4 regions of the Bacillus cereus group sp. RP43 genome follow, and region 2 is predicted to be linked to each of the others. Evidence: riboswitches for the same ligand, from Rfam matches in the RefSeq annotation. Region 2 holds a riboswitch; each other region holds the start of a gene.

Region 1 (3,160 bases), 3.6 Mb from region 2:
CTTTAAAACACGTTAAACCATGTTCTCCAATATTTCGGCACACAGCTTCATCCTCTTGCTGAATACGAAGCGCTTCTTCTTCTAATATTTTTTGCGCTTCTTTTATTGTAGCAACCTCTCGAATAGATTCTCTCATACGATCGATTGCCCAAAATAAATTGACTGCCGTCGGGCGTGATGTCCCTAAATAGTTACAATCTCTATTAAACTTCTTTTGAAACTCATCGATATTTATAGCATCGTATTTCTTTGCCGCAAGCGCCAAACCAAACGCAGCTACAATTCCAATTGCAGGTGCCCCGCGTACTTCTAACATAACAATGCTTTTCCATACCTCTTCAATAGTCGTTAATGTTTTAAACTCAGTAATATGCGGTAGTTTTGTTTGGTTTAATACGGCAATGGCATCGCCTTTCCAACTTACAGATCTCGGAACAGTAACAATTGTACTCATGCTTTTACGCCTCCAACTGTCTGTTGAAATAATGTTCGAAACAGTTGAATATCAGCACTCTTAGATTCATATTTTATTAGTTCTTTTCCTAAGTATAGCGCTTGCTTCTTAGCTTGAATTCTTTTTTCTTTATTTGCTATTTCATCTAAATCCGCTACATGCGCTAAGCCAATTGTTCTACGAATAAGTTCACATCCAGCAAATCCGACAGCATCAGTAAAGATATTTTGTAAAATAATCGGTAACCATTGTTTTTCTTTCGTATATGCTTCTACACCTTCTCCAATCCATAACCTCGTAAAAGCTTCTACAAAATAACTCCATGTCTTCTCTATATGGAAAAATAGTACATTTCTCTCTTCTTCTTCTCTAGATAAAGCATTTAATAATAAATTTGCAATAAATTGACCGATGTCAAATCCAAATGGACCGTACGTTGCAAATTCTGGATCAATTACTTTCGTTTCAGAAGGTGATGAAAATATACTACCAGTATGTAAATCTCCGTGTATGAGAGCTTCTTTTCTCGTTAAAAACTTATACTTATACTGTGCTACTTTTAATTTTAAATTTTTATCACTCCACAGTTCATCAACCACTAGTTGTAGCTCTGGTTCATAATCATTCGTATCATAATGACTAAACGGATCTGTAAACACTAAATCTTCTGTAATTTTGCTAAGGTCTGGGTTTACAAATGTACCCTCTAGTACCCTCTTCTCTTCTGACTGTAAACCGAAATCTGAAGTATAAAATAAAACATGTGCTAGAAAACGACCAATATGCTGGGATAAAAGAGGATACTCTTCTCCGTCTATTAATCCTTTTCTTGTAATCGTTAGTCTTGATAAATCTTCTATTACTGTCAATGCCAACTCCTCATCATGACTGTATACTTCTGGAACGTATTCCGGTACATACTTCGCGAAAATTTGTAATGCTTTACTTTCAATCGTTGCTCTTTTTATTGACAATGGCCAGCTCTCACCAACTACTTTTGCATATGGAAGTGCTTGTTTTAATATAATCGTCTTTTCTCCATCATCTAATTTGAATACGTAATTTAAATTGCCATCTCCAATTTCATGGCAGATTACATTCGCTTTCTTTTCAAAGTATCCATGTTCTTTTGCGTAGTGTACAGCTGTTACTTCTGTTAATGAATAATATCCCATCGTCTTCTCCCCCTTTTAATTCAGAGGTTTTTCTAGCACAAAAAAACCTCTTCCCACAAAGAAAGAGGTTTGAAGTTTATCTTCTCCCCTCTTATCTGCCAGAAAGTTTACTTTCTGCTGGAATTAGCACCGTGCCTTTTGGCGTCATAAACGCCCCATTTCACAATGGTATTACGGTCGGTTGCTGGGCTTCATCGGGCCAAATCCCTCCACCTGCTCTTGATAAGAGTTTTATAATTTTTAGAATCTTTAACTTTATGATGAAGACTATACCAAGAATAAAAATCACTTGTCAACATTTTATTTGTATAATTCTGGACGACGATCTGCAAAAACTGGAATTCCTTTGCGAACCTCTTTAATTTTCTCGAATTTAAGCTCTCCAAATAAAATAGATTCCTCTTCATCTGCCTCTACTACAACTTCACCCCACGGATCGACAATTAAAGAATGACCTGCAAACTCATTATTCGGATCCTTTCCTGCCCTATTACATGCTACAACATAACACTGATTTTCAACTGCTCTCGCCTGTAAAAGCAAACGCCAATGCCCTAAACGTACTAATGGCCATTCTGCTACAACAAATAAAACTTTTGCACCTTTAGCAGTATGAACACGCATCCACTCCGGAAAACGAATATCATAGCAAATTGTGCCAGCGCACTCTACATCATCTAGCTTAAATTCACCTGTCTCATTACCAGCTACTAAATATTTATGTTCATCCATAAGCTGAAATAAATGTACTTTACTATATTCATTGATTAGATTCCCTTCATTGTTTACAACATACATTGTATTTGTAACACCTTGCTCTGTTTGCTTCGCAATGGAACCACCAACAATATGTACACCATATTGTTTCGACCATTCTTTCAACTTTTCTTTCGTTTCTACTCCCTCTCTATCTGCAATTTCAGAAAGTCTCGTTAAATCATATCCTGTTGTCCATAGTTCTGGTAAGACGATAACATCTGGTCTTTCCTTCATCGCTTCACTTATTTTATTTTTAGCGTTCTCAATATTTTTTTCTACATCTCCAAAGACAATATCCATTTGAATACATGCGACTTTCATTTTTTCAGCCCCATTCTCATTTTTTTCTTTACAAAATACTGGAAAGATTATATCATTTGTCACTAGAATTGTAACAACTTTCAAAAGAGGTGGAAAGTATGAAATTATTTCAACCTTCTGAGATAGTAACATCATTGCCGACACAATTTTTCGCTTCACTTGTTGCAAAAGTTAACAAAGTCGTTGCAGCTGGTCACGATGTTATTAATCTAGGTCAAGGTAATCCAGATCAACCAACACCGCAGCATATCGTTAAAGCTTTACAAGATGCTGCTGAAAAGACCATTCATCATAAATATCCGCCATTTCGCGGACACGAAAGCTTAAAAGAAGCCGTGGCAACATTCTATCAACGTGAATATGATGTAGTAGTAAATCCAAAAACTGAAGTTGCTATTTTGTTTGGCGGAAAAGCTGGATTAGTAGAATTACCAGTTTGTTTTACAAACCC
Region 2 (3,160 bases):
GGTAAATTAGTTGCTTCTTTGACTTGTTCACTTGCAGTAAATGACGTTAAACTTTCGCCAATAAGCGAGAAAACAATAATTAGTAATAACGTCACTGCCCCTAAAACTGCTATAGGGTTTGATATAAACTTGCGAAACACTTCCTTCTTTCGGCTAATCGTTTGCTGATCTTTATTTATCGTTAATTCTTTTTTCTCTTCATTCGTTAATAACTGGTCATTAATTTCATAAGCCTCCATTTAAACATTCCCCTCCTTACGTAATAGAACGAATGCGCGGATCAACAATACGATGAATGATATCTGTAATAAAAATACATACAATTAATAGCGCACTATAGAAAATGGTTGTTCCCATAATTACCGGATAATCTCGGTTAAAAATACTATCTACAAAATATTTTCCTAAACCAGGAATTGAAAAGATTTTTTCAATAACGAAAGTTCCTGTTAAAAGTCCAGCCATTAATGGGCCAACAAATGTAAGTACCGGAACAATTGCATTTCGAAGAGCATGTCTTATAATGATTTTCTTAATTGGTATACCTTTCGCTCTCGCTAGCTTAATATAATCACTCTGCAACACTTCAATCATATTAGAGCGAACAAATCTTGTGATAACCGCGATTGGCCCGAGCGCTAATGCGAAGGAAGGTAATACAGTATGCTCGAAGGTTCCCCAAGACGCCACTGGTAGTAATTCAAATCGAATGGCAAATACTTGTATAAATAGTGGAGCTAAAATAAAACTAGGAATAGAAATACCGAGAATCGCAAGCAAGCTCACACTATAATCAATCACTTTCCCATGATATAGCGCGGCAAATGTACCTGCGGCAATTCCGACTAACAATGAAATAACAAGTGCTTGTAGACCAATAATTGCTGACGGTCCAAAACCGGTTGTTATAATTTCCGATACACCTTGACCCGTCGATTGAACAGATTCACCAAAATCAAAATGAACTACCCCATCCAAATAAGCAACATACTGATTCCATAACGGTTCATCAAGGTGATACTTCGCTCTCATGTTCTGTATCACTTCTTCAGGAAAGATTTTCGCATCTGACGAAAACGGATCCCCTGGAATAATATGCATAATTAAAAATGTTACTGTCGTAATAACCCATAGTGTAAATACCATAACCGATAGTTTTTTAATAACATACACTTCAATAACCCCCTAAACAAATGAATTTACTTTGTTTTATTGACATATTTGTTCCCATTACTCCTTCTCCACTTCTTAAAACACAAAAAGCCTTGATCTTAAAAAATAAGATCAAGGCTTAATAAAACTATGCCCATCACTTATCTTTCAAGACTTGCTTGCTGGAATTAGCACGGTGTTCTATTACAGAACCCGCTGCTGAGGTATCATAGGGCCAGTCCCTCTACCTCTCTGGATAAGTAAATTGCTATATTATTATTTGGTTCAAATTGTATATTTTGAATTATAATTCTGAAAAAATGAAAAGTCAATCTAATTGGATATATTTAGAAAAATCAGTTTTCAGTGGCATTATTTCTTAAAATCACTACTTTAACTTATAATAAAGTGAAACTTTAATCAGTCGGGAGTTTTGTCCATCCTTCACTGATTATTAGCCCACACCAATCGGGCTGCCCGCAAATAGCGGGATAAAATTAATTATTTTAAAGGAGTTATAAGATGGATCCCTTACTCCTAGCCACCATAGGATTGCCATTAACAATTGTCATACTCGTAATCATCGGCTTCTATAAACTCTTCATTAAAAAGAAACGTATCACTTCTTTTTATACTCCATTCGATAATATTACTGGACAAACAATTTCAGAATTTCACGAAGAACAGAAGGTATTAGTATCCGAGGATGAAGACGGAGATGGTAAGAAGAAAAAATAACCTTGCGCATGCGCAAGGTTATTTTTGGGCCTCTGTCTGAAAACGTTTATAGTATGTCGATGCTGTTGCAAAATTAATTTCTATATCACGAATTAATGATGAATCTTCTTCTTTAGCTAACTTCTGTAATTTTTTCATCGCTTGTTCCGATTCATTCAAGAAACCAACATATACCTCATGTTCTTGCTCTTTCGACTTTGGAACACGAATTTCTTTACGCATATTATCAATATCTTCTAACATGCTCGTTGTTACCTTTTGCACATCTTCTTTATATGTAGCATTCGTTATTTCCTTACCGCCCTTTTCTTTTGCCACTTCAAATAACTGTAACGCCTTATTAATTTCTTTATTTATTTTCGTATCATATTTTTCATGTACTGCGCTGTATTCTTTCATTTCTTCTGTTTGCTCAGTGGATTGCTCTACCTTTTCTTTCGGTTCTTTCGTATCTTTATTTCCATTACATCCTGCTAGAAGGATCATACTTCCCATTACAGCAATACCCAAAACCTTCTTCATCTCGAATTCTCCTTTTATCTACAGCTACTACTAATTATAGTTTCTTTTATCTCCACTTGTTATTATACCGAGAACGCCCTACTTTTTACACTTAAGACGATATCTTAATATACATACCAACATTTTTGTCACAGTATCGTCACTTTATGCAAATAACTTTTGCATGAGTTATTTCAAAGAAATGAAAAAAAGAGCTGATTCAGGGAAATGTTTGAATCAGCTCTTTTTTGTTAAGCCTCTAAATTTTGTTTTTGTTGCAGTTCAAACTGCTTTTCACTTCTTTTTGCCATGAATAAATAACATAACACAGCACCAATTTCACAAAGAGCTATAACAACACCCATAGGAAGTGCTGTATTGCTTCCACCAATACCTACTAGCGGTGCTACAAGTGCTCCTGAAATGAACTGTAATAAACCTAGTAAAGCTGACGCTGTTCCTGCTGCTTGTTTTTGATTTCTCATCGCTAACGAGAAGCCGGTTGTTGATACAACCCCAACACTTGATACAACAAGGAATAGCGAGCATAAAACACCGATTAGCCCTATTCCAAGTACGATTGTAAGTAGTAACGATAGACCGCCAACAGCCGCAATAATAATACCAACAACAAATAAAGTTTTTTCATTAACTTTCCCCGCTAAGCGGCCAGTAACTTGGCTAGCAATAATAATACCAATACCGTTAATTGCAAAGAACAAACTAAACTGTTGTGGTGATGCCCCGTATATATTTTGCAACACAAACG
Region 3 (3,160 bases), 3.8 Mb from region 2:
TAAATATTCATTACAACCTTCATATTCTTCTCCTCCAAAATCTTCCGCTGTTAAGTCTTCTTGCTGGATCATCGTTCCCATTGCACCATCTAATATTAAAATTTCATGTTGTAATCTCTCTTCTATTCGTTTCATCAATTAATACCTTCTTTCACTTCTTGCTTTTCTCTCACATATTTCACGAGATGTTCTGTAATTTCATATTTTAAAAACGGCGTAATAAGATAAATACCGTTAAAATATTTCATTGCCGCATCGATCAACTCTTGTGAAATACGAATTCCTTCCTCGATAGCAGCCTCTTTCGTTTCATGTCCATCCATTCTTTGCCTTATCTCTTCTGGAAGAGTAATACCCGGCACTTCAAAATGAAGAAAATCTGCATTCCGCTTACTTACTAACGGCATAATTCCAATAAAGATTGGTTGTTCCAAATGCTTTGTCGCTTCATATACTTCTTTAATTAAAGCTACATCATAAATCGGCTGAGTTAAGAAATATTCTGCTCCAGCATCTATTTTTCGTTCCATTCGTTTTACCGCTGCTTTTAAATGCCTTACATGAGGATTGAATGCCCCTCCGACAGAAAACCTTGTTGCTGGACCAATTGATTTCCCTAAAATAGAGCGACCGTCGTTCATCTCTTTAATCATTTTAATTAGCTCTATAGATGACAAATCATATACAGAAGTTGCACCTGGAAAATCACCAACGCGCGCTGGATCACCAGTTAAAGCTAGCACTTCCTCCATACCTAATGCTGATAATCCAAGCAAGTGAGACTGTAGTCCAATAACGTTATGGTCTCTACATGTTAAGTGCGTCAATACTGGAATATCATGCTTCGTTAATAATGCACCCATAGCCATATTCGAAACGCGAGGAGATGCTAATGAATTATCTGCTAGAGTAATAGTATCCGCTCCAGCCCTTTTCAGTGCTCTTGCCCCTTCAAAAAACCGCTGCGTGTCTAACGTTTTCGGTGGATCTAATTCCACTACAACTGTCGTTTGTTTCTTTGCCTTTTCTGCGAGAGTGACATGAGCTCTCGAACGCTTCTCCTGTGTATGGACCACTTTAGGCCGTGGAACCGTCTCCTTTACTATTACAGGTGCAATATTTGCAATAGCACGCTTCATACTTTCAATATGTTCTGGTGTTGTACCACAACAACCACCCAATAACCGAATACCTTGCTCAATAAATTTCGGTGTCATTTCTTCAAAATACGCTGGACTTCCCTCATATACGTAACGCCCTTCCACATAATTCGGGAGACCTGCATTTGGATATGCTGACAAGTAGCCATCTTGAGGAATCGATATCATTTTAAAAGCTTCCGTCATATGAAGTGGTCCTAGTTGACAGTTCAATCCAACAACATTTGCACCGTAATCTAAAAGCTGTTTTAATATTTCATTGACATCATTCCCATTTTGAGTCGTACCTGCCTCATGCAACGCTAACTGAGCAACAATCGGAATATTCGTTTGTTTACGCAATACTTTAACGGCATGTAATAATTCAAATTCATCATAAAAAGTTTCTAATAATAATCCATCAACCTGTTCTTCTAGTAGAGCACCTGCCTGCTCAAGTAACATAAATTCTCGCTCTATATCAGTCGTTGTAACAGCACCAATATGTTTCATACCTCCAATTGTCCCTAAAATTGCATTCCGCTCTGTTACTGATGCTTTCGCAATATTCACTGCCGCTCTATTAATTTGGACAACTTGATTTTCTAATCCATACATACGTAATTTCGCTTCATTTGCCCCATACGTATTCGTTTGAATAACATCCGCTCCAGCAGCTACATATTGTTTATGAATCGATATAATTAAGTCTGGATCAGACAAATTCAATTCTTCAAAACTACTTTGTAAACCATGCGAATGTAATAACGTTCCAACCGCACCATCACCTATTACAATTCCTTTTGATAATAAATCTAGTAATTTCACGAATCTCCCTCATTTCTATCAATATAAAAACCCCCTCTTCGCTTTGAAGAGGGGGACATAATTGTTCCTCCTCTTATTATGCAAAACACACGTTTTGCAGGTTTTAGCACCGTTTCAAACATTTAGTTTGAAGGTTGCCGGGTTTCACAGGGCCTTTCCCTCCACCGCTCTCAATAAGAGTTTGTCTTTATTATTTTATTTATGTAGCTAAAAGGAAATACGTTCCCCTTTTAACAATGTTTGTTAATTTTTTATAAATTTAGCACGCACTAAAATAAAAGTCAATGACACTTGCGGAAAAATAAAAATTATTTAAAATAAAGTTGCAATTCAGTTAACTTTTGTTGTAAAGTTAAAAACATAATAAAAATTTCATACGAACATTCTTATCTAGAGAGGTAGAGGGACTGGCCCTATGACGCCTCAGCAACCATTAACAATTTGTTAATAAGGTGCTAATTCCAGCAAATTGTCAAAGATTTGACAGATGAGAAGAAGACTCTATTCAATCCGAAAGCCTTCTTCTTAGAAGGCTTTTTTTATTTTATATTCAACTACTCGTTCAATTTAAAAAGGAGGAATTTTTACATGTCAACTATCGAAACAAAACTAGCACAAATCGGAAATCGTAGCGAAACTACAACAGGAACTGTTAATCCACCCGTTTATTTCTCAACCGCTTATCGTCACGAAGGACTTGGTAAATCTACCGGCTTTGACTATTCACGAACTGGAAATCCAACTCGTGGTCTTTTAGAACAGGCAATCGCAGACTTAGAATATGGCGAACAAGGTTATGCCTGCAGTTCAGGAATGGCAGCTGTTCTCCTTGTCCTTTCGTTATTCCGTTCTGGGGATGAACTTATTGTATCTGAAGATTTATATGGAGGAACGTATCGATTATTTTCTGAACATGAAAAAAAGTGGAATGTTCGATGTAGATACGTAAATACACAATCTATTAAACAAATTGAGCAAGCTATCACAACTGAAACGAAGGCTATTTTCATAGAAACTCCGACTAATCCATTAATGCAAGTTACTGATATTGCCACTGTCACAAGTGTAGCGAAAAGACACGGACTACTTCTTATTGTAGATAACACATTCTACACTCCTTATATACAGCAACCATTAACAGAAGGTGCCGACATCGTACTTCATAGTGCAACGAAATATTTAGGTGGGCATAA
Region 4 (3,160 bases), 1.2 Mb from region 2:
TAGCGAGTATTGTTGTTGGAGTTGCTGGTGTTGGCGATGTTAAGAAGTTAGGTCGACTAGGCGGAAAAACAATTATTTACTTTGAAATTATTACAACACTTGCAATTGTTGTTGGTCTATTAATAGCGAACATTTTCCAACCTGGAAAAGGCGTTGATATGGATAAGTTAACAAAAACAGATATTTCTAAATATACAGCTACGACAGAGCAAGTACAAAGTCATTCGTTTGCGGATACATTTGTAAATATTGTTCCGACGAACATTATGAAATCATTAGCTGAAGGTGATATGCTTGCTATTATCTTCTTCTCAGTATTATTTGGTTTAGGTGTAGCAGCAATTGGTGAGCGTGGCAAACCAGTTCTACAATTTTTCCAAGGTGTAGCAGATGCAATGTTTTATGTAACGAACCAAGTTATGAAGTTTGCACCATTTGGTGTATTCGCATTAATTGGTGTTACAGTTTCTACATTCGGATTAGCTTCATTAATTCCATTAGGGAAATTACTCATTGTAGTATACGGAGCAATGATCTTCTTCGTTGTAGTTGTATTAGGGCTTACAGCGAAAATATTCGGTATTAACATTTTCCAATTCTTTAAAATTTTAAAAGACGAGCTGATCTTAGCGTACTCTACAGCAAGTTCAGAAACGGTTTTACCGAAAATTATGGAGAAAATGGAAAAATTCGGTTGTCCGAAAGCAATTACATCTTTCGTTATTCCAACGGGTTATTCATTTAACTTAGATGGATCAACTTTATATCAAGCAATTGCGGCAATTTTCTTAGCGCAAATGTACGGTATTGAATTATCCATTACACAACAAATTACGTTATTACTTGTATTAATGGTTACATCAAAAGGTATCGCGGGTGTACCGGGCGTATCATTCGTTGTATTATTAGCAACACTTGGTACAGTAGGTATTCCAGCTGAAGGTTTAGCGTTTATTGCAGGTATTGACCGTATTCTAGATATGGCTCGTACAGCAGTTAACGTTGTAGGTAACTCTTTAGCGGCTGTAGTTATGTCTAAGTGGGAAGGTCAATATGACGCTGAAAAAGGACAAGCCTATTTAAAAGAGATATCTGAAAAGGGTCAAGCGGCTTAATTATGATTTGAAAAGCTCTCACATATTATGTGAGAGCTTTTCTGTATGTAGAAGAGGAGAGAAAGTTATGAAACGTAAGTACGGTGATGGTTCTACGTGGAAGCGATTAATAGAGAAGACATACACAGTAAAACAAGTTGAAGCAGGTATGTTAGGAATATTGGATATAAAAAAGGTGAGAGAGCCTAGTTATAAAGAATACAATAGTAAAGAGCTTTGCATTGCAGGTGATGGGTATACATGGATGCAATATTTTACAAACGGAAATAACTTTGCGATTACAGCTATGTTAGACAATCAAAAACAATTAGTGCAATATTATATCGATGTGACAAAAGAATTTAAAATAGACGATCGTGGTTTACCTTATTTTGATGATTTATATTTAGATGTGGTATTGTTACCGAACGGTGAGATCTATGTACTGGATGAAGACGAGTTAGAGGATGCTTATAAAACTGGTGATGTTACAAAAGAAGAATATGAGTTAGCATGGAATACAACAAAATGGATTATCGCGACGATAAAAAATAGAGAATTTTATTGGATCTCAATATTGGATAAAGAAATCGAAAAGTTAAAATGATTGGTTTATTCACCTTTTTGTATAATTACCAAAAAAATCTATACAAAAAATAATTGACTTTTGTTTTGTAAGCGAGTAAAGTTAGAAAAGAAATTATTATTAAAAAATAAATATGAAACCTTCTTATAAAGAGAGGCGGAGGGACTGGCCCTACGATGCCTCGGCAGCGGACTCGATTTCAGAGTGCTGTGCCAAATCCAGCAAGCATGTGCTTGAAAGATGAGAAGAGTGTTTCTTATAGATGTATAAGACCTCTTCTCATTGGAAGAGGTCTTTTGTTATTCATTAGAAAAGGTTGAAAACTAGGGAGAGATGATACTTTGAAAGAAACGAGAGGAAATGGTTTAGCTTTATTACCACTTGGAATATTTTTGGCGCTATTTATTGGTTCTGGGATTATTACAGGTGATTTCTATAAATTGCCGATACTTGTAGCGATTTCAATTGCTGTAGGAATTGCTTTAGTGATGAATCGTAAGGAAAGCTTTAATGTGAAAGTAGAACGATTTGCTAAAGGTGCAGGAAACCCTGATATTATGATCATGGTTCTGATTTTTGTACTTGCAGGGGCGTTTTCTGAAACGGCAAAAGGAATGGGTGGAGTTGATTCCACTGTTAACTTAGCGTTATCTATTTTACCCCAAGGATTTATCGTTGCTGGAATTTTTGTTATAGGGGCATTTATTTCATTAGCGATGGGAACTTCAATGGGAACAATTGCTGCATTAGCACCGATTGCTGTAGGTATTAGTGGGCAAACTGATATCTCAATTGCGCTTACGATGGCTACTGTTGTGGGCGGAGCGATGTTTGGCGATAATTTATCATTTATTTCTGATACGACAATTGCTGCTGTTCGTTCGCAAGGAACAGAAATGAAAGATAAGTTTAAAACGAATTTTTTAATTGTATTGCCAGCTGCAGTCATTACAATTGTACTATTAGTAATGATTACTTTAGGTAATGATACAGAAATTAAAGCTCATACATTTGATTGGGTGAAGATTTTACCATACGCAGGTGTACTTGTTACAGCACTACTTGGCTGGAATGTACTCATTGTATTAACTGGTGGAACGGTACTATCTGGTGTTATCGGTCTTATAGATGGAAGTTATACGTTAGAGAGTTTCTTTAAAAGTGTAACGACTGGAATGGGCAGTATGATGGAGTTAGTGTTACTTGCCATTTTAATCGGTGGTATGGTTGAACTTATCCAGTATAATGGTGGCATTCAATATTTAATGAATCTTTTAACACGTAATATTCGTTCGAAAAAAGGAGCAGAGTTTGGTATTGCTGGCTTAGTGAGTATGACGAATATGTGTACAGCAAATAATACAATCTCTATCATTTTTACAGGTCCGCTTGCGAAAAACATTGCGGATCAGTATGAAATTGATCCGCGTAAATCAGCGAGTGTACTGGATCTTTTCTCATGCTGTATACAAGGGTTAAT

The links. Region 2 has a riboswitch for S-adenosylmethionine ahead of QCI75_RS25750 (ABC transporter permease). Riboswitches for the same ligand answer to the same signal wherever they lie in the genome.
Positions count from the first base shown of each region.
Region 1: linked by a shared signal. The riboswitch ahead of mtnK (S-methyl-5-thioribose kinase) and the one ahead of QCI75_RS25750 (ABC transporter permease) in region 2 are both predicted to bind S-adenosylmethionine.
Region 3: linked by a shared signal. The riboswitch ahead of QCI75_RS05965 (bifunctional homocysteine S-methyltransferase/methylenetetrahydrofolate reductase) and the one ahead of QCI75_RS25750 (ABC transporter permease) in region 2 are both predicted to bind S-adenosylmethionine.
Region 4: linked by a shared signal. The riboswitch ahead of QCI75_RS19700 (Na+/H+ antiporter NhaC family protein) and the one ahead of QCI75_RS25750 (ABC transporter permease) in region 2 are both predicted to bind S-adenosylmethionine.

Region 1 covers NZ_JARVHQ010000001.1:1,349,100-1,352,259, reverse strand. Annotated here, with positions in the region: gene mtnA (S-methyl-5-thioribose-1-phosphate isomerase) at 1-454, opposite strand, end outside; gene mtnK (S-methyl-5-thioribose kinase) at 451-1,629, opposite strand; SAM riboswitch class I at 1,718-1,858, opposite strand; gene QCI75_RS07170 (carbon-nitrogen family hydrolase) at 1,930-2,793, opposite strand; gene QCI75_RS07165 (pyridoxal phosphate-dependent aminotransferase) at 2,808-3,160, shown strand, end outside.
Region 2 covers NZ_JARVHQ010000001.1:4,970,737-4,973,896, forward strand. Annotated here, with positions in the region: gene QCI75_RS25745 (ABC transporter permease) at 1-239, opposite strand, end outside; gene QCI75_RS25750 (ABC transporter permease) at 256-1,173, opposite strand; SAM riboswitch class I at 1,311-1,415, opposite strand; gene QCI75_RS25755 (DUF3951 domain-containing protein) at 1,675-1,890, shown strand; gene QCI75_RS25760 (hypothetical protein) at 1,909-2,412, opposite strand; gene QCI75_RS25765 (multidrug effflux MFS transporter) at 2,643-3,160, opposite strand, start outside.
Region 3 covers NZ_JARVHQ010000001.1:1,146,586-1,149,745, reverse strand. Annotated here, with positions in the region: gene metH (methionine synthase) at 1-135, opposite strand, end outside; gene QCI75_RS05965 (bifunctional homocysteine S-methyltransferase/methylenetetrahydrofolate reductase) at 135-1,967, opposite strand; SAM riboswitch class I at 2,038-2,147, opposite strand; SAM riboswitch class I at 2,351-2,461, shown strand; gene metI (cystathionine gamma-synthase/O-acetylhomoserine thiolyase) at 2,556-3,160, shown strand, end outside.
Region 4 covers NZ_JARVHQ010000001.1:3,783,583-3,786,742, reverse strand. Annotated here, with positions in the region: gene gltP (glutamate/aspartate:proton symporter GltP) at 1-1,115, shown strand, start outside; gene QCI75_RS19705 (ribonuclease FAU-1 family protein) at 1,183-1,701, shown strand; SAM riboswitch class I at 1,822-1,927, shown strand; gene QCI75_RS19700 (Na+/H+ antiporter NhaC family protein) at 2,022-3,160, shown strand, end outside.